DNA from 3 places in the Actinomadura vinacea genome. Region 3 is predicted to be linked to each of the others. Evidence: riboswitches for the same ligand, from Rfam matches in the RefSeq annotation. Region 3 holds a riboswitch; each other region holds the start of a gene.
What was found. Region 3 has a riboswitch for thiamine pyrophosphate ahead of thiC (phosphomethylpyrimidine synthase ThiC). Riboswitches for the same ligand answer to the same signal wherever they lie in the genome.

Region 1 (4,218 bases), on a different contig from region 3:
TCGCCCGGCACGGCAAATTCCTCGACCTCGACGTGGACGGGCTGCACCTGGTCGTCCACCTGGCGCGGGCGGGGTGGCTGCGGTGGCGCGAGGAGATGCCCGCCAAGCCCGCGCGGCCGGGTGGCAAGAATCCGCTCGCCCTGCGGGTCCATCTGGATGACGGGTCCGGCTTCGACCTGACCGAGGCCGGCACCAAGAAGGGCCTGGCCGTGTACGTCGTTCGGGACGCGCAGGAGATCCCCGGTGTCGCCTCGCTCGGGCCCGACCCGCTGGGCGAGGGGTTCACGCCGGAGGCGCTGGCCGCGATCGTCAACGGCAAGCGCGCCCAGATCAAGGGGTTGCTGCGCGATCAACGGATCGTCGCGGGCATCGGGAACGCCTACTCCGACGAGGTGCTGCACGCCGCCCGGATGTCACCGTTCAAGATCGCCTCTTCGCTGACCGAGGACGACGTCCGCACCCTCCACGAGGCGATCGTCGGCACGCTCCGCGACGCGGTCGAGCGGTCCCGCGGCCTGGCGGCCCAGGATCTCAAGGGCGAGAAGAAGACCGGGCTGCGAGTGCATGCCCGTACCGGTGAGAAGTGCCCGGTCTGCGGCGACGTCATCCGCGAGGTGTCGTTCGCCGACTCCTCGTTGCAGTACTGCCCCACCTGCCAGACCGGCGGCAAGCCGCTGGCCGATCGCCGGATGTCGCGGCTGCTCAAGTGAGCGCGAACGGGCACCGGTAACGGTGTCGGTGGACTCCAGCAGATCCATCCGCACATGCGGCTCCGGCAGGTAGTGGCGCACCGGCAGGCCCGTTCCGAAGAGCAGCCGCGGACTGCCCGTCTCCGCCACCGTCACCCCCTCGTCCCACCCCGCGCTGCGCCTGTTGAGGCCCGCGGGTCAACCTGGTGAGCCCCAGCCGCCGCAGGGCGTTCGCCGCAAGCTCCGCAAGGTGCTAAGGGCAGTCCCAGCCCGCAACGTAGGGCGCGGGTTGTCCTCGCCGTCCTCCTTGAACCAGGCGTTCCCGATGCCCGCGACGATTCTTTGATCGCGCAGCAACCCCTTGATCTGGGCGCGCTTGCCGTTGACGATCGCGGCCAGCGCCTCCGGCGTGAACTCCTCGTCCAGCGGGTCGGGCCCGACCCACGGGTGGGCCGGGTGGTGGGGTCGCAGCGCGGCTGCGGAGTGGGAAGTTCCCCTCCGGCGACGTGTTGTCCTTGGACGAGCCGTGCGGGCCGGAAGGGGCGGTCGCGGTCGGAGCGGCCGCGGAGTAGGCCGCCGAACCCGGGTCGGCGGGCTCGGCGGTGCGGGGTTTGAGATGTTCTTGGCTCAGCGGACCTTCGGCACGTCGCCCAAGAGCGGGGCGACCTGGGTCCAGCGGTGCAGTTCGCAGCCGTCGGCGCGGGTGAACTTGGCGTCGACCGGCTTGTCATGCCAGGTGCCCTTGACCGTGGCGATCTCCGGACCACCATAGATCTTGGTGCACATCTGGTCGGTGGGTGTGGGCTTGAAGGGATCCTTGGCCTTGGCCAGCGTGGCGCACGCCTGCTGCGCCTTCGGGTGATCGCCGCCCGCGGGGTCGCAGGACAGCGTCCAGGTCTTGGCCGGCGCCTGGGCGGAGGCCTTGACTTGGACGGTCAGCATGTTCTTCGCCTCCGGGGATCCGGAGGGCTGGACGGACGTCGTGGCCGAGGGCTGGTCAGCGGGTTTGCTCGTGGCCTGTTCTGAGCCGCAGGCAGCCAGTGACAGGATCATGGCTAGCCCGGGCGTCGTGAAAAGGAGCGTCCGATACCGCATGCGTGATTCGACGCAGGTGGGGTCCGCGCGGTTCCATGGAGGTGTGATGATTTTCGGGGACGATGTCCCGGCGGTTGACGCGAAGGACGTTCCGCAGGACGCGTACCTGCTGGATGTGCGCGAGCAGGAGGAGTGGGACGCCGGTCACGCGCCCGGGGCGGTGCACATTTCGATGGGACGGTTGAGCGACCGCGCCGGCGAGGTGCCTCGCGACCAGGAGGTCTACGTGGTCTGCCGGTCCGGGCAGCGTTCGGCGCAGGTGACCGTCGCGCTGAACCAGGCGGGCTGGCTGGCCAAGAACGTCGACGGCGGCATGAAGCGCTGGGTGGAGGCCGGACGGCCGATCGAGACCGACTCCGGCGCACCGCCGTACATCGCCTGACCTGGTCTTACCGCCGGATGCCACCGGCCGCACCGGACCGGTGGTGGTTTCGCGTGGTTCGCCTCGGTACGATCTGTTCGACCGATATCCGCGGGAGCTCGGGCCGACCGGGCTGAGAGGGCGACTCATCGGCGTCGCCGACCGCATGAACCTGTCCGGGTAATGCCGGCGTAGGGAGAGTGCTCTCCGGTGCGCGAATCCAGCGTTGCGTCCAAGGCCGAGCGGCGTCCGCACGCCGAGGTCCCCTTCACCCTCGACGAACCGGCGCCCCGGGCGCTCGGCTTCTGGGACCAGGGTGCGTTCTGGGCCAATCTCGGCGTCAGCCTCTTCGCGTTCTCCGGCGCGTACACCGTGCTGGCCCCCGACGAGAACGGCCGTCCGACGCTGTCGATCGCGGCCGGGATCGTCGCGATGACCGTCGGGACGATCTTGGGCGGGCTGATGCTGGGCCTGGCGGCGGCGCCGGGCGCGCGTACGGGGCAGCCCGCGATGGTGCTGCTGCGCGGGCTGTTCGGCGCCCGGCTGTCGTATGTGCCGACCGTGCTGAACATCGCGCAGCTGGTCGGGTGGGGCACGTTCGAGCTGATCGTGATCGCGGACGCGGCGCGCCGGCTGTGGGACGGCCCGCCGCGCTGGGGGTACGTGATCGCGGCGGGGATCCTGACCACCGCGCTGACGATCTGGCCGCTGGGGTCGGTGCGGCTGCTGCGCCGCTACGTCACGGCCGCCGTGATGGTCGCGCTGGTGTACTTCTACGTCCAGCTGCTGCGCGAGCCGCTGCCCGACCTGACCGAGGGGTCCTGGGGCGGGTTCTGGATCGGGGCGGACGCGGCGCTGGCCGTGTCGATCTCCTGGGTGCCGGTGGCCGCCGACTACACCCGGCACGCGCGTTCCGCCCGCGGGGCCTTCGGCGCGGCCGCCGTCGGCTACTCCGCGACGCAGATCTTCGCCTACGTCCTGGGGCTGCTGGCGCTGGCGCTGGTGGCGGGGGACTCGGCGAAGGTGTTCGACCCGTTCCTGGGCGTGACGATGGGCGCGCTGTTCTTCGCGGTGTTCGTGCTGCGGGAGGCCGACCAGTCGTTCGCGAACGTCTACTCCACCGCCGTCTCCATCCAGAACCTGATCCCGCGCGCCGACCGCCGGGTGCTGACCGTGGCGCTGGGCGCCGGGATCACCGGGCTGGCGCTGCTGCTGGACATCGGGGACTACGCGGCGTTCCTCTCCCTGATCGGGTCGGTGTTCGTGCCGATGCTGGGCGTCCTGGCCGCCGACTTCTTCCTGGGCCGCGGGCGCCGCGGCTGGGACACCGCGCGGGACGCCCCGTCCCGCTGGGGCATGATCGCCGCCTGGGCGATCGGGTTCGTCGGCTACCAGCTGATCTACCCGGGCGGGGTGAGCTGGTGGGCGGCGTTCTGGCAGGACGTGCAGGGCGCGCTGGGCTTCACGCCGCAGACCTGGATGAGCGCGTCGCTGCTCTCCTTCCTCGCGGCCGGGCTCGCCGCCGTCCTGATCGGGCGGCCGGCCCGGCCGTCCCAGTCAACCCGGGTGGACGCCGGCTGAGCCCGCATGCCCGCCGCACCCGGCCGAATCCGCCTCTACCCAGGCTCTGACGTGGCGTTCTACCAGCAGTCCGGACGGCGAGGTGAGAACTTTTCACCGCCGGTTGCCCGGCGCCGCGCCGAAGGGCGATGGCACGATGACAGGCGTGCAGACCGTTCATGACCCGATCGCCCGCGCCGTCATCGAGTGCGCGGCGGACGCGATCGTCGCCGTGGACGACGGAGTCCACGTCACCGTGTGGAATCCGGCGGCCGAGCGGATGTTCGGCTGGAGCGCCGCGGAGGTGCTCGGGCGGCCGCTGCCGATCGTCCCGGACGAGCTCATGGCCGAGCACAACGCGGTGCAGGAGCGGCTCCTCACCCGGCGCGGCGGGGAGGGCGGGCAGATCTCCATCGCCACCCGCAGGTTCCGCCGGGACGGGCGGCTGATCGACGTCCGGATCGACACCAGCCTGCTGCTGGACGGCGACGGCGCCCCGCTCGGCCTGGTCGG
Region 2 (4,218 bases), on a different contig from region 3:
CCATCTCCTGCCGCGCTTCCAGGTCCTTCTGGCGAAGCTGGACGATGTCGACGCCGCCCGCGAGCGCCGCGTCGAGGAAGGCGGGCAGGTCCCCCTGACGCTCCCGGGCGTCCGTGCAGAGGTAGAGGCGGGACCGGTCGAGCCGGGCGCGCAGGGCCACGGCACGTTCGGAGAGCAGATGCCTGGACACGGTCGGGGCTGGTTCCTTTCCGGCACTGGGCAGAAGCGATCACGGGGCCGGCGCGGCGCGAACCGCCGCCGCGCGCGGCCCCGTCATCCTGTCATGTGTGCTGCTTTGGACTGCTCTGATGGGCTAAGTCCGGTTCCGCGCCGGGCCCGGACCGCCGGTCAGAAGGCCAGCGCCTGCGCCCGCCTGCGGACCTCGGTTCCGCGGTTCTCGCTGAGCGCCTGGACCGGCGTGCCCGGCAGCGTGTCGTCGGCGGTGAAGAGCCAGCGCAGGGTCTCCACATCGTCGAACCCCGCGTCCGACAGCAGCGTGAGAGTGCCGGGCAGCCCCTTGACGACCTGCCCGTCCTTGATGAAGGACGCGGGCACCATGGGCCTGCCCTCGCGGCGTACCGCCAGCAGTTTGCGCTCGCTGAGCAGCTGCTTGATCCTGCCGCTCTTGATCCCGAGGGCGTCGGTCGCCTCCTTGAGGGTGAGCCACTCACCGACGAGGGATTCGGTCCGGGGATCCAGAGCGCTTTCTACGGTTGCGTGCAGTTGCGTCACGCCCCCTTGCTACCACGCGCCCATGACGCTCAAACCCTCAGGAACGCACCGCGTCCTTGATCGGAATGTCGGGATCGGCGACGGCCTCGGGGTCGACCGGGGTGCCCGCGGCGATGACCCGTCTGGCCTGCATCAGGTCGCGCGGCCGGTTCACCGTGAGGACGGCCTCCAGCCGGTCCCCGCTGAGCCAGCAGACCGCCCACTTGGCCTCCGCCGGGTCGCCGCGGCGGACGAGGCGTTCGGCCGCGGGGTGGTGGCCCGCGTACTGGACCATGCGCCCGAACTGCTCGGACCAGAAGTAGGGGACGGGGTCGTAGGCCGCCTCCTGGCCGAGCAGGGTCGCGGCGGCGACCTCGGGGGCGTTGAGGGCGGTGTCCCAGTGCTCGACGAGCAGGCGGCGCCCGTACCGGTGCGACCACCAGGCCGCGCAGTCGCCGACCGCGACGATGTCGGAGCGGAGGTCGTCCGCGCCGACGGTCGCGCGGAACGCGGCGTCGGTGACGATCCCGCCCTGGACCAGGACGCCGGAGCCCTCCAGCCAGTCCAGCGAGGGGCGGACGCCGACGCCGACCACGACCTCGTCGGCGGCGATCCGGCCGCCGTCGGCGAGGGCGAGGCCGTCCGCCTCGATCGCGGCGACCTTGACGCCCGTGCGCAACTCCACGCCCGCCTCGGCGTACCAGGGGGCGGTGAGCGCGCCGACCTCCGGCCCGACGGCGTTGGCCAGCGGCGTGTCGGCCGCCTCCACGACGGTGACCGCGCAGCCCTTCCGGGCGGCGGTGGTGGCGACCTCGGCGCCGATCCAGCCGGCCCCGACGATGACGACGCGGGTGCCCTCGGCCAGGCGGGCGCGCAGGGCGCGGGCGTCGTCGACGGTGCGCAGCACCCGCTGCGGCCCGCCGCCGGGCAGCGTGATCGGGGCGGCCCCGGTCGCGATGACGAGCCCGTCGAAGCGCAGGTCGCCGGCCGTGGTGGCGACCGTACCGCCGCCTCCCGGCGCGGGCCGCAGCGCGGTGGCGCGCTCGCCGAGCAGCAGCCGGGCGCCGAGCGCGTCCCAGTCGGCGTCGACGGTGGTGTCGTCGCGCTCGCCGGCCAGCACCGCCTTCGACAGCGGCGGCCGGTCGTACGGCCGGTGCCGCTCCGCGGAGACGAGCGTCAGCCCGCCCTGGAATCCCTTGCCGCGCAGGGCCTCGACCGCTCGCACGCCGGCCAGCCCGCCACCCACCACGACCACGCTCTCCATGACGGCTCACGATAACCACCGGACCGGCCCGCGGGACGGGTGGTGCCCGGGTCGCCCCATAATCAGCAGGTGGACGTAGGCTAGGGGGAACATGCGCGGGAGTCCGGTACGACCGGGCTGAGAGGGCGGCTATCGACGGGCCGCCGACCGCTTGGACCTGATCCGGATCATGCCGGCGAAGGGAGCGGGATGGACATTGCGATCATCGGTGCCGGTGTCATCGGGCTGGCCACCGCCTGGCGCGCCGCCGCACGCGGCGCCGCCGTCACGCTGATCGATCCGGCCCCCGCGAGCGGCGCGTCCGCCGTGGCGGCGGGCATGCTCACCCCGGTCAGCGAGCTGGCCTACGGCGAGGAGCCGCTGCTGCGCCTCGGCCTGGCCTCCCGCGACCGGTACGGCGCGTTCGCCGCCGAGCTGGAGGAGCTGACCGGGCTGCCCACCGGCTACCGCGCCGACGGCATCCTGGAGGTCGCCTTCGACGCCGACGACCTGGCCCACCTCGACGAGATGCGGCGGTTCCAGGAGTCGCTGGGCGTCCCCGCCGAGGCGCTGAGCGGCCGCGAGTGCCGCAGGCTGGAGCCGATGCTGGCGCCGGGCGTGCGCGGCGGCCTGCTGGCCCCCCGGGACGGCGCGATCGACCCGCGGCGGCTGGCGCCGGCGCTGCTGGCGGCCGCCGAGCGGCACGGTGCCCGGCTGGTGCGCGAGCACGCCGCCGCCGTGATCGTGGCGGACGACGCGGCCAGGGGCATCCGGCTCCGCGACGGCACCGAGGTCCGCGCCGACAGGGTGCTGCTGGCGGCCGGTTCCTGGTCGGGCGGCATCGGGGGCCTGCCGCCCGGGATCGTTCCACCGATCCGCCCGGTGAAGGGCCAGGTCATCCGGCTGCGCACCGCCGTGCCGTTCCTGCGGCGCTGCACCCGCGGGGTGGTGAAGGGCTCGCCGGTCTACCTCGTGCCGCGTGCCGACGGCGAGGTGGTGGTCGGCGCCACGCAGGAGGAGATGGGCTTCGACACCCGGGTGACCGCCGGCGGGCTGTGGGAGCTGCTGCGGGACGCGCGGGAGCTGCTGCCCGGCATCACCGAGCTGGAGTTCGTCGAGGTGTCGGCGGGGCTGCGCCCCGGCTCCCCCGACAACGCCCCGGTGATGGGCCCGACCGGGCTGCCCGGTCTCGTCCTCGGCACCGGCCACTTCCGCAACGGCATCCTGCTCACCCCGATCAGCGCCGACATCCTCACCGAGGCGCTGCTGGAGGGCACCGTGCCCGAGGCGGGCCGCCCGTTCACCCCCGACCGGCTGGAGGACGCGGCATGACCGAGCGGAGCGAGGGCATGAGCGCGGTTCTTGCCGGGGGGTGTGGGGGCGCGACCGGCCGAGCGCCCGGAGGGCGGTCGCGCGATCTTGCCGGGGGGTGCGGGGGGTCGTCCCCCCACCGCGAATCGTCCCCCCAGGAGGAGGCGGCATGACCGAGCGGGCGGGCGAGAGACGGCCCGGCATCACCGTGGTGGTCAACGGGGAGCCGTGCGAGCTTCCCGCGGGCACCAGCGTCGCCGACGCGGTCGCCCGGGTCACCGGGCGGTCCGGGCCGGCGGCGTCCGGGGTCGCGGCGGCGCTGAACGACGAGGTGGTACGGCGGTCGGAGTGGACCGCGACGACGCTGGCGGAGGCGGATCGGCTCGAGGTGCTGACCGCCGTGCAGGGAGGCTGACGGTGGACCCCCACGAGAACGACGACGCGCTGGTCATCGCGGGCGAGCGGATCGGCTCGCGGCTGATCACGGGAACCGGCGGCGCGCCCAGCATGAGCGTGCTGCGCGAGGCGCTGCGGGCGTCGGGCACCGCGCTCACCACGGTCGCGATGCGGCGGGTGGACCCGTCGGCCCGCGGCTCGGTGCTGGACGTGCTGCGCGAGTGCGAGATCCGGGTGCTGCCCAACACCGCGGGCTGCTTCACCGCGGGCGAGGCGGTGCTGACAGCCAAGCTGGCCCGCGAGGCGCTGGGCACCAACTGGGTGAAGCTGGAGGTCATCGCCGACGAGCACACCCTGCTGCCCGACCCGATCGAGCTGGTCGAGGCGGCCGAGCAGCTCGTGGACGACGGTTTCACGGTGCTCCCCTACACCAACGACGACCCGGTGCTGGCGCGCCGGCTGGAGCAGGCGGGCTGTGCGGCGGTGATGCCGCTGGGCTCCCCGATCGGCTCGGGCCTGGGCATCCGCAACCCGCACAACATCGAGCTGATCGTGGA
Region 3 (4,218 bases):
CCACCGGCACCACCACCCGTCCTGACCGACCACCGGTCCGCGCGCCGCACCGGACGGCGCGGCTTCATCTTCTCGCGATCTCGCCCGTTTCGCGTAGCGCGCTTTTCGGGCGTGACCTATCAGATGCGAGCGGATCCGGCGGCGTTCGGACGATCAACGGTCTTCGGGCGACCGGTCCGCGATCGGGAGGTAGACGCGGTTGCCGGAGGCGGCGAACTCCGCGGCCTTGTCGCGCATCCCGGCCTTCAGGGCCTCGTGCTCGGCCAGCCCGCGCTCGCCGGCGTACCGGCGCACATCCTGTGTGATCTTCATCGCACAGAAGTGCGGGCCGCACATCGAGCAGAAGTGCGCCGTCTTGGCCGGGGCGGCCGGGAGCGTCTCGTCATGGAACGAGCGCGCCGTGTCCGGGTCGAGCGCCAGGTTGAACTGGTCCTCCCAGCGGAACTCGAACCGGGCGTCCGACAGCGCGTCGTCCCACGCCTGCGCCCCCGGGTGCCCCTTGGCCAGATCCGCCGCGTGCGCGGCGATCCTGTAGGCGATCATGCCCGCCTTCACGTCCTCGCGGTCCGGCAGCCCCAGATGCTCCTTGGGCGTGACGTAGCAGAGCATCGCGGTGCCGTGCCAGCCGATCATCGCGGCGCCGATCGCCGAGGTGATGTGGTCGTGGCCGGGCGCGATGTCGGTGGTCAGCGGGCCGAGGGTGTAGAAGGGCGCGCCGTCGCACCACTCCTGCTGCCGGTCCACGTTCTCCTTGATCTTGTGCATCGGGACGTGGCCGGGCCCCTCGTTCATCACCTGGTTGCCGAACCCCGCCGCGATCCGGGTCAGCTCGCCCTGCGTGCGCAGCTCGGCGAACTGCGCCTCGTCGTTGGCGTCGGCGATCGACCCCGGCCGCAGCCCGTCGCCCAGCGACCAGGTGATGTCGTAGGCCGCGAAGATCTCGCACAGCTCCCGGAAGCGGGTGTAGAGGAAGTTCTCCTCGTGGTGGGCCAGGCACCAGGCCGCCATGATCGAGCCGCCCCGGGACACGATCCCGGTCTTGCGGCGCGCCGTCAGCGGCACGTACCGCAGCAGCACCCCGGCGTGCACGGTCATGTAGTCCACGCCCTGCTCGGCCTGCTCGATCACGGTGTCCCGGAAGACCTCGTAGGTCAGCTCGGCGGGGTCGCCGCCGACCTTCTCCACCGCCTGGTACAGCGGCACCGTCCCGACCGGCACCGGCGAGTTGCGCAGGATCCACTCCCGGGTGGAGTGGATGTCCCGCCCGGTGGACAGATCCATGATCGTGTCGGCGCCCCAGCGGGTCGCCCAGGTCATCTTCTCCACCTCGTCCTCGATCGAGGACGCCACGGCCGAGTTGCCGATGTTCGCGTTGACCTTGACCTTGAAGGCCCGCCCGATGATCATCGGCTCGATCTCGGGATGGTTGACGTTGGCGGGCAGCACCGCCCGCCCGGCCGCCAGCTCGTCCCGGACCAGCTCCGGTGCGACCCCCTCGCGCAGCGCCACGAACTCCATCTCCGGGGTGATCTCGCCGCGCCGTGCGTAGGCGCGCTGCGTCACCGGCCCGCCGGCGGCCCTGCGCGGCCGCCTCGGCCGGAAGGCCGCCCCGTCGCGGAGCGGGTCGTCCGAGCGGCGCCCGTCGTCCTCGGGACGGACCGCCCGCCCCGCGTACTCGGCGGTGTCGCCGCGCTCGGCGATCCACGCCTCGCGCAGCGGGGGCAGCCCGCGCCGCACATCGGCCCGGTGGGCGGGATCGGTGTACGGGCCGGAGGTGTCGTAGAGCACCACCGAGTCCCCGTTGCTCAACGGGACCTCCCGCATCGGCACCCGCAGATCGGCCCGCGAGCCGGTCAGGTACGTCTTTCGGGCAGGCTGAACCGAGCCGTGTTCGGTCATGACTGGATCTCTCCCTACGCCGGCATTACCCGGTCAGGTTCCAGCGGTCGGCGGCCGTCTCAGCCGCGATCTCAGCCCGGTTCGCCGGGCCCCCGCGATCTGTCGGGCACGACGTTAACCCCTCGCCCGCGGCGACGTCCACCGGGGGCGGTGCCGGCCGGGCCGAGCGCGGACGGCTTCGGGACGACCGGACGGCGCCGCGGCGTCGGCGGGACGCTCGCGGCCGGTCCCGGCCACGGCGGGTTCCGGACGCCGGTCAGCGCGCCGACGTCAGGTAGAGCAGCGCCGCCAGGCTGGACGAGGAGCCGATCTCGCCGCGCGCCGCCAGCTCCGGAATCGAGGCCAGCGGCACCCACTCGATCCGCTCGGCCTCCACGTCGGTCGGCTCACCGACCCGCTCCGCACCGTCGGCGCGGAACAGGTGGTGGACGCCGTCGTGCAGGCCGGGGGAGGCCGGGACGTCGAACAGGCGGCGCATCGGTCCGGCCCGCCAGCCGGTCTCCTCCAGCAGTTCGCGGGCGGCGGCGCCGGCCGGGTCCTCGCCGTCCTCGACCCGCCCGCCGGGGATCTCCCACCCCCACTGGTCGGTGATGAAGCGGTGCCGCCAGATCAGCAGCGCGCGGTCGCGGTCGTCGACCGCGACGACGCCCGCGGCGTCGCGGACCCGCACCAGATGGTGGTCGAACCGGCGGCCGTCGGGCAGTTCCACGTCGGCGAGGCAGAGGTTCAGCCACGGACTGCGGTAGACGAACTTCTCCCCGTGCAGCGTCCATCGCATGCCCGGAAGGGTATCGGAGCCCTCACCGGCCCTGACGATAAGGTCGAAGGCACTGGGGGATAGGGGAGGCGAGCGCATCAGTGAGCCCTGATGTCGACAGGCCGCCGGAGCCGGGCCGCGACCCGGCCCCGGACTTCACAGCGGACTTCACGACGGACTTCACGACGGACTCCGCGGCGGACTCCGCGACCGGCTCCGTGGCGGACGCGGTGTCGGGCGCGATGACGGAGGTCGTGTCGGGCCGGATCTGGACGGTGCCGAACGCGCTGAGCTTCGCCCGGCTGCTGGGCGTGCCGCTGTTCCTGTGGCTGGTGCTGGCCGAGGCCGACTGGTGGGCGCTGGGCGTGCTGGTGTTCGCCGGCCTGTCGGACTGGCTGGACGGCAAGCTGGCCCGCGCGCTGGACCAGACCAGCAGGCTGGGCGCCGTGCTGGACCCGGCCGCCGACCGGCTCTACATCCTGGCGACGCTGGCCGGGCTGACCGTGCGCGACATCATCCCGCTCTGGCTGGTGCTGCTGCTGGTGGCGCGGGAGGCGGCGATCGTCCCGATCCCGCCGATCGTCCGGCGGCTGGGGTACATGGGGACGCTTCCGGTGCACTTCGCGGGCAAGGCGGCGACGCTGTGCCTGCTGTACGCCTTCCCGCTGCTGCTGCTCGGCGACCACGCCGGGTGGTGGGCCACCGCGGCGAAGGTCATCGGATGGTCGTTCGCGATCTGGGGGACGGCCCTGTACTGGTGGGCGGCCCTCCTCTACTGGGAGCAGACGCGGCGACTGGTGCTGGCCGGCCGCGCCGACCCCCCGGGCCCGCCGCCGGGCCCGCCGGGCGCTCCCGATCCGGGCCCTCCGGCCGGCGACGCGAAGGGAGCGCGGACACCGCGATGAAGGCCGTTGTGATGGCGGGCGGCGAGGGGACGCGGCTGCGTCCGATGACCGCCAACCAGCCCAAGCCCCTGCTCCCGCTCGTCAACCGGCCGATCATGGAGCATGTGCTCCGGCTGCTCAAGCGGCACGGGTTCACCGAGACGGTGGTGACCGTGCAGTTCCTGGCCGCGCTGATCCGCAACTACTTCGGCGACGGCGAGGAGCTCGGCATGAGGCTGAGCTACGCCACCGAGGAGATGCCGCTCGGCACGGCGGGCAGCGTCAAGAACGCGGCGGAGGCGCTGCGCGACGACCGCTTCCTGGTGATCTCCGGGGACGCGCTCACCGACATCGACCTGACCGACATGGTGCGCTTCCACCGCGAGAACGGGGCGCTGGTCACCATCGGGCTCAAGCGGGTCCCCAACCCGCTGGAGTTCGGCATCATCATCGTGGACGACGAGGGCCGCGTCCAGCGCTTCCTGGAGAAGCCGACCTGGGGGCAGGTGTTCTCCGACACCGTCAACACCGGCATCTACGTCATGGAGCCGGAGGTGCTCGACCAGGTGGCGGACGGCACGCCCGTCGACTGGTCCGGCGACGTGTTCCCCAAGCTGCTGGCCGAGGGCGCGCCGCTTTACGGGTACGTCGCCGACTGCTACTGGGAGGACGTCGGCA

Region 1: it holds a riboswitch for thiamine pyrophosphate, as region 3 does, so the genes downstream of both, ABD340_RS37275 (purine-cytosine permease family protein) here and thiC (phosphomethylpyrimidine synthase ThiC) in region 3, are expected to answer to the same signal.
Region 2: it holds a riboswitch for thiamine pyrophosphate, as region 3 does, so the genes downstream of both, thiO (glycine oxidase ThiO) here and thiC (phosphomethylpyrimidine synthase ThiC) in region 3, are expected to answer to the same signal.

Annotation. Positions count from the first base shown of each region.
Region 1 covers NZ_BAAARW010000031.1:906-5,123, forward strand. Annotated here, with positions in the region: gene ABD340_RS37250 (Fpg/Nei family DNA glycosylase) at 1-710, shown strand, start outside; partial or broken gene ABD340_RS48195 (hypothetical protein) at 786-845, opposite strand; gene ABD340_RS37260 (hypothetical protein) at 888-1,307, opposite strand; gene ABD340_RS37265 (SSI family serine proteinase inhibitor) at 1,317-1,631, opposite strand; gene ABD340_RS37270 (rhodanese-like domain-containing protein) at 1,834-2,166, shown strand; TPP riboswitch at 2,247-2,360, shown strand; gene ABD340_RS37275 (purine-cytosine permease family protein) at 2,356-3,726, shown strand; gene ABD340_RS37280 (PAS domain-containing protein) at 3,863-4,218, shown strand, end outside.
Region 2 covers NZ_BAAARW010000005.1:77,322-81,539, reverse strand. Annotated here, with positions in the region: gene thiE (thiamine phosphate synthase) at 1-190, opposite strand, end outside; gene ABD340_RS06925 (Rv2175c family DNA-binding protein) at 349-732, opposite strand; gene ABD340_RS06920 (NAD(P)/FAD-dependent oxidoreductase) at 770-1,975, opposite strand; TPP riboswitch at 2,061-2,176, shown strand; gene thiO (glycine oxidase ThiO) at 2,165-3,286, shown strand; gene thiS (sulfur carrier protein ThiS) at 3,435-3,680, shown strand; gene ABD340_RS06905 (thiazole synthase) at 3,683-4,218, shown strand, end outside.
Region 3 covers NZ_BAAARW010000024.1:45,584-49,801, forward strand. Annotated here, with positions in the region: gene ABD340_RS31585 (RNA polymerase sigma factor) at 1-4, opposite strand, end outside; gene thiC (phosphomethylpyrimidine synthase ThiC) at 154-1,899, opposite strand; TPP riboswitch at 1,894-2,005, opposite strand; gene ABD340_RS31595 (NUDIX hydrolase) at 2,156-2,677, opposite strand; gene clsA (cardiolipin synthase ClsA) at 2,899-3,561, shown strand; gene ABD340_RS31605 (sugar phosphate nucleotidyltransferase) at 3,558-4,218, shown strand, end outside.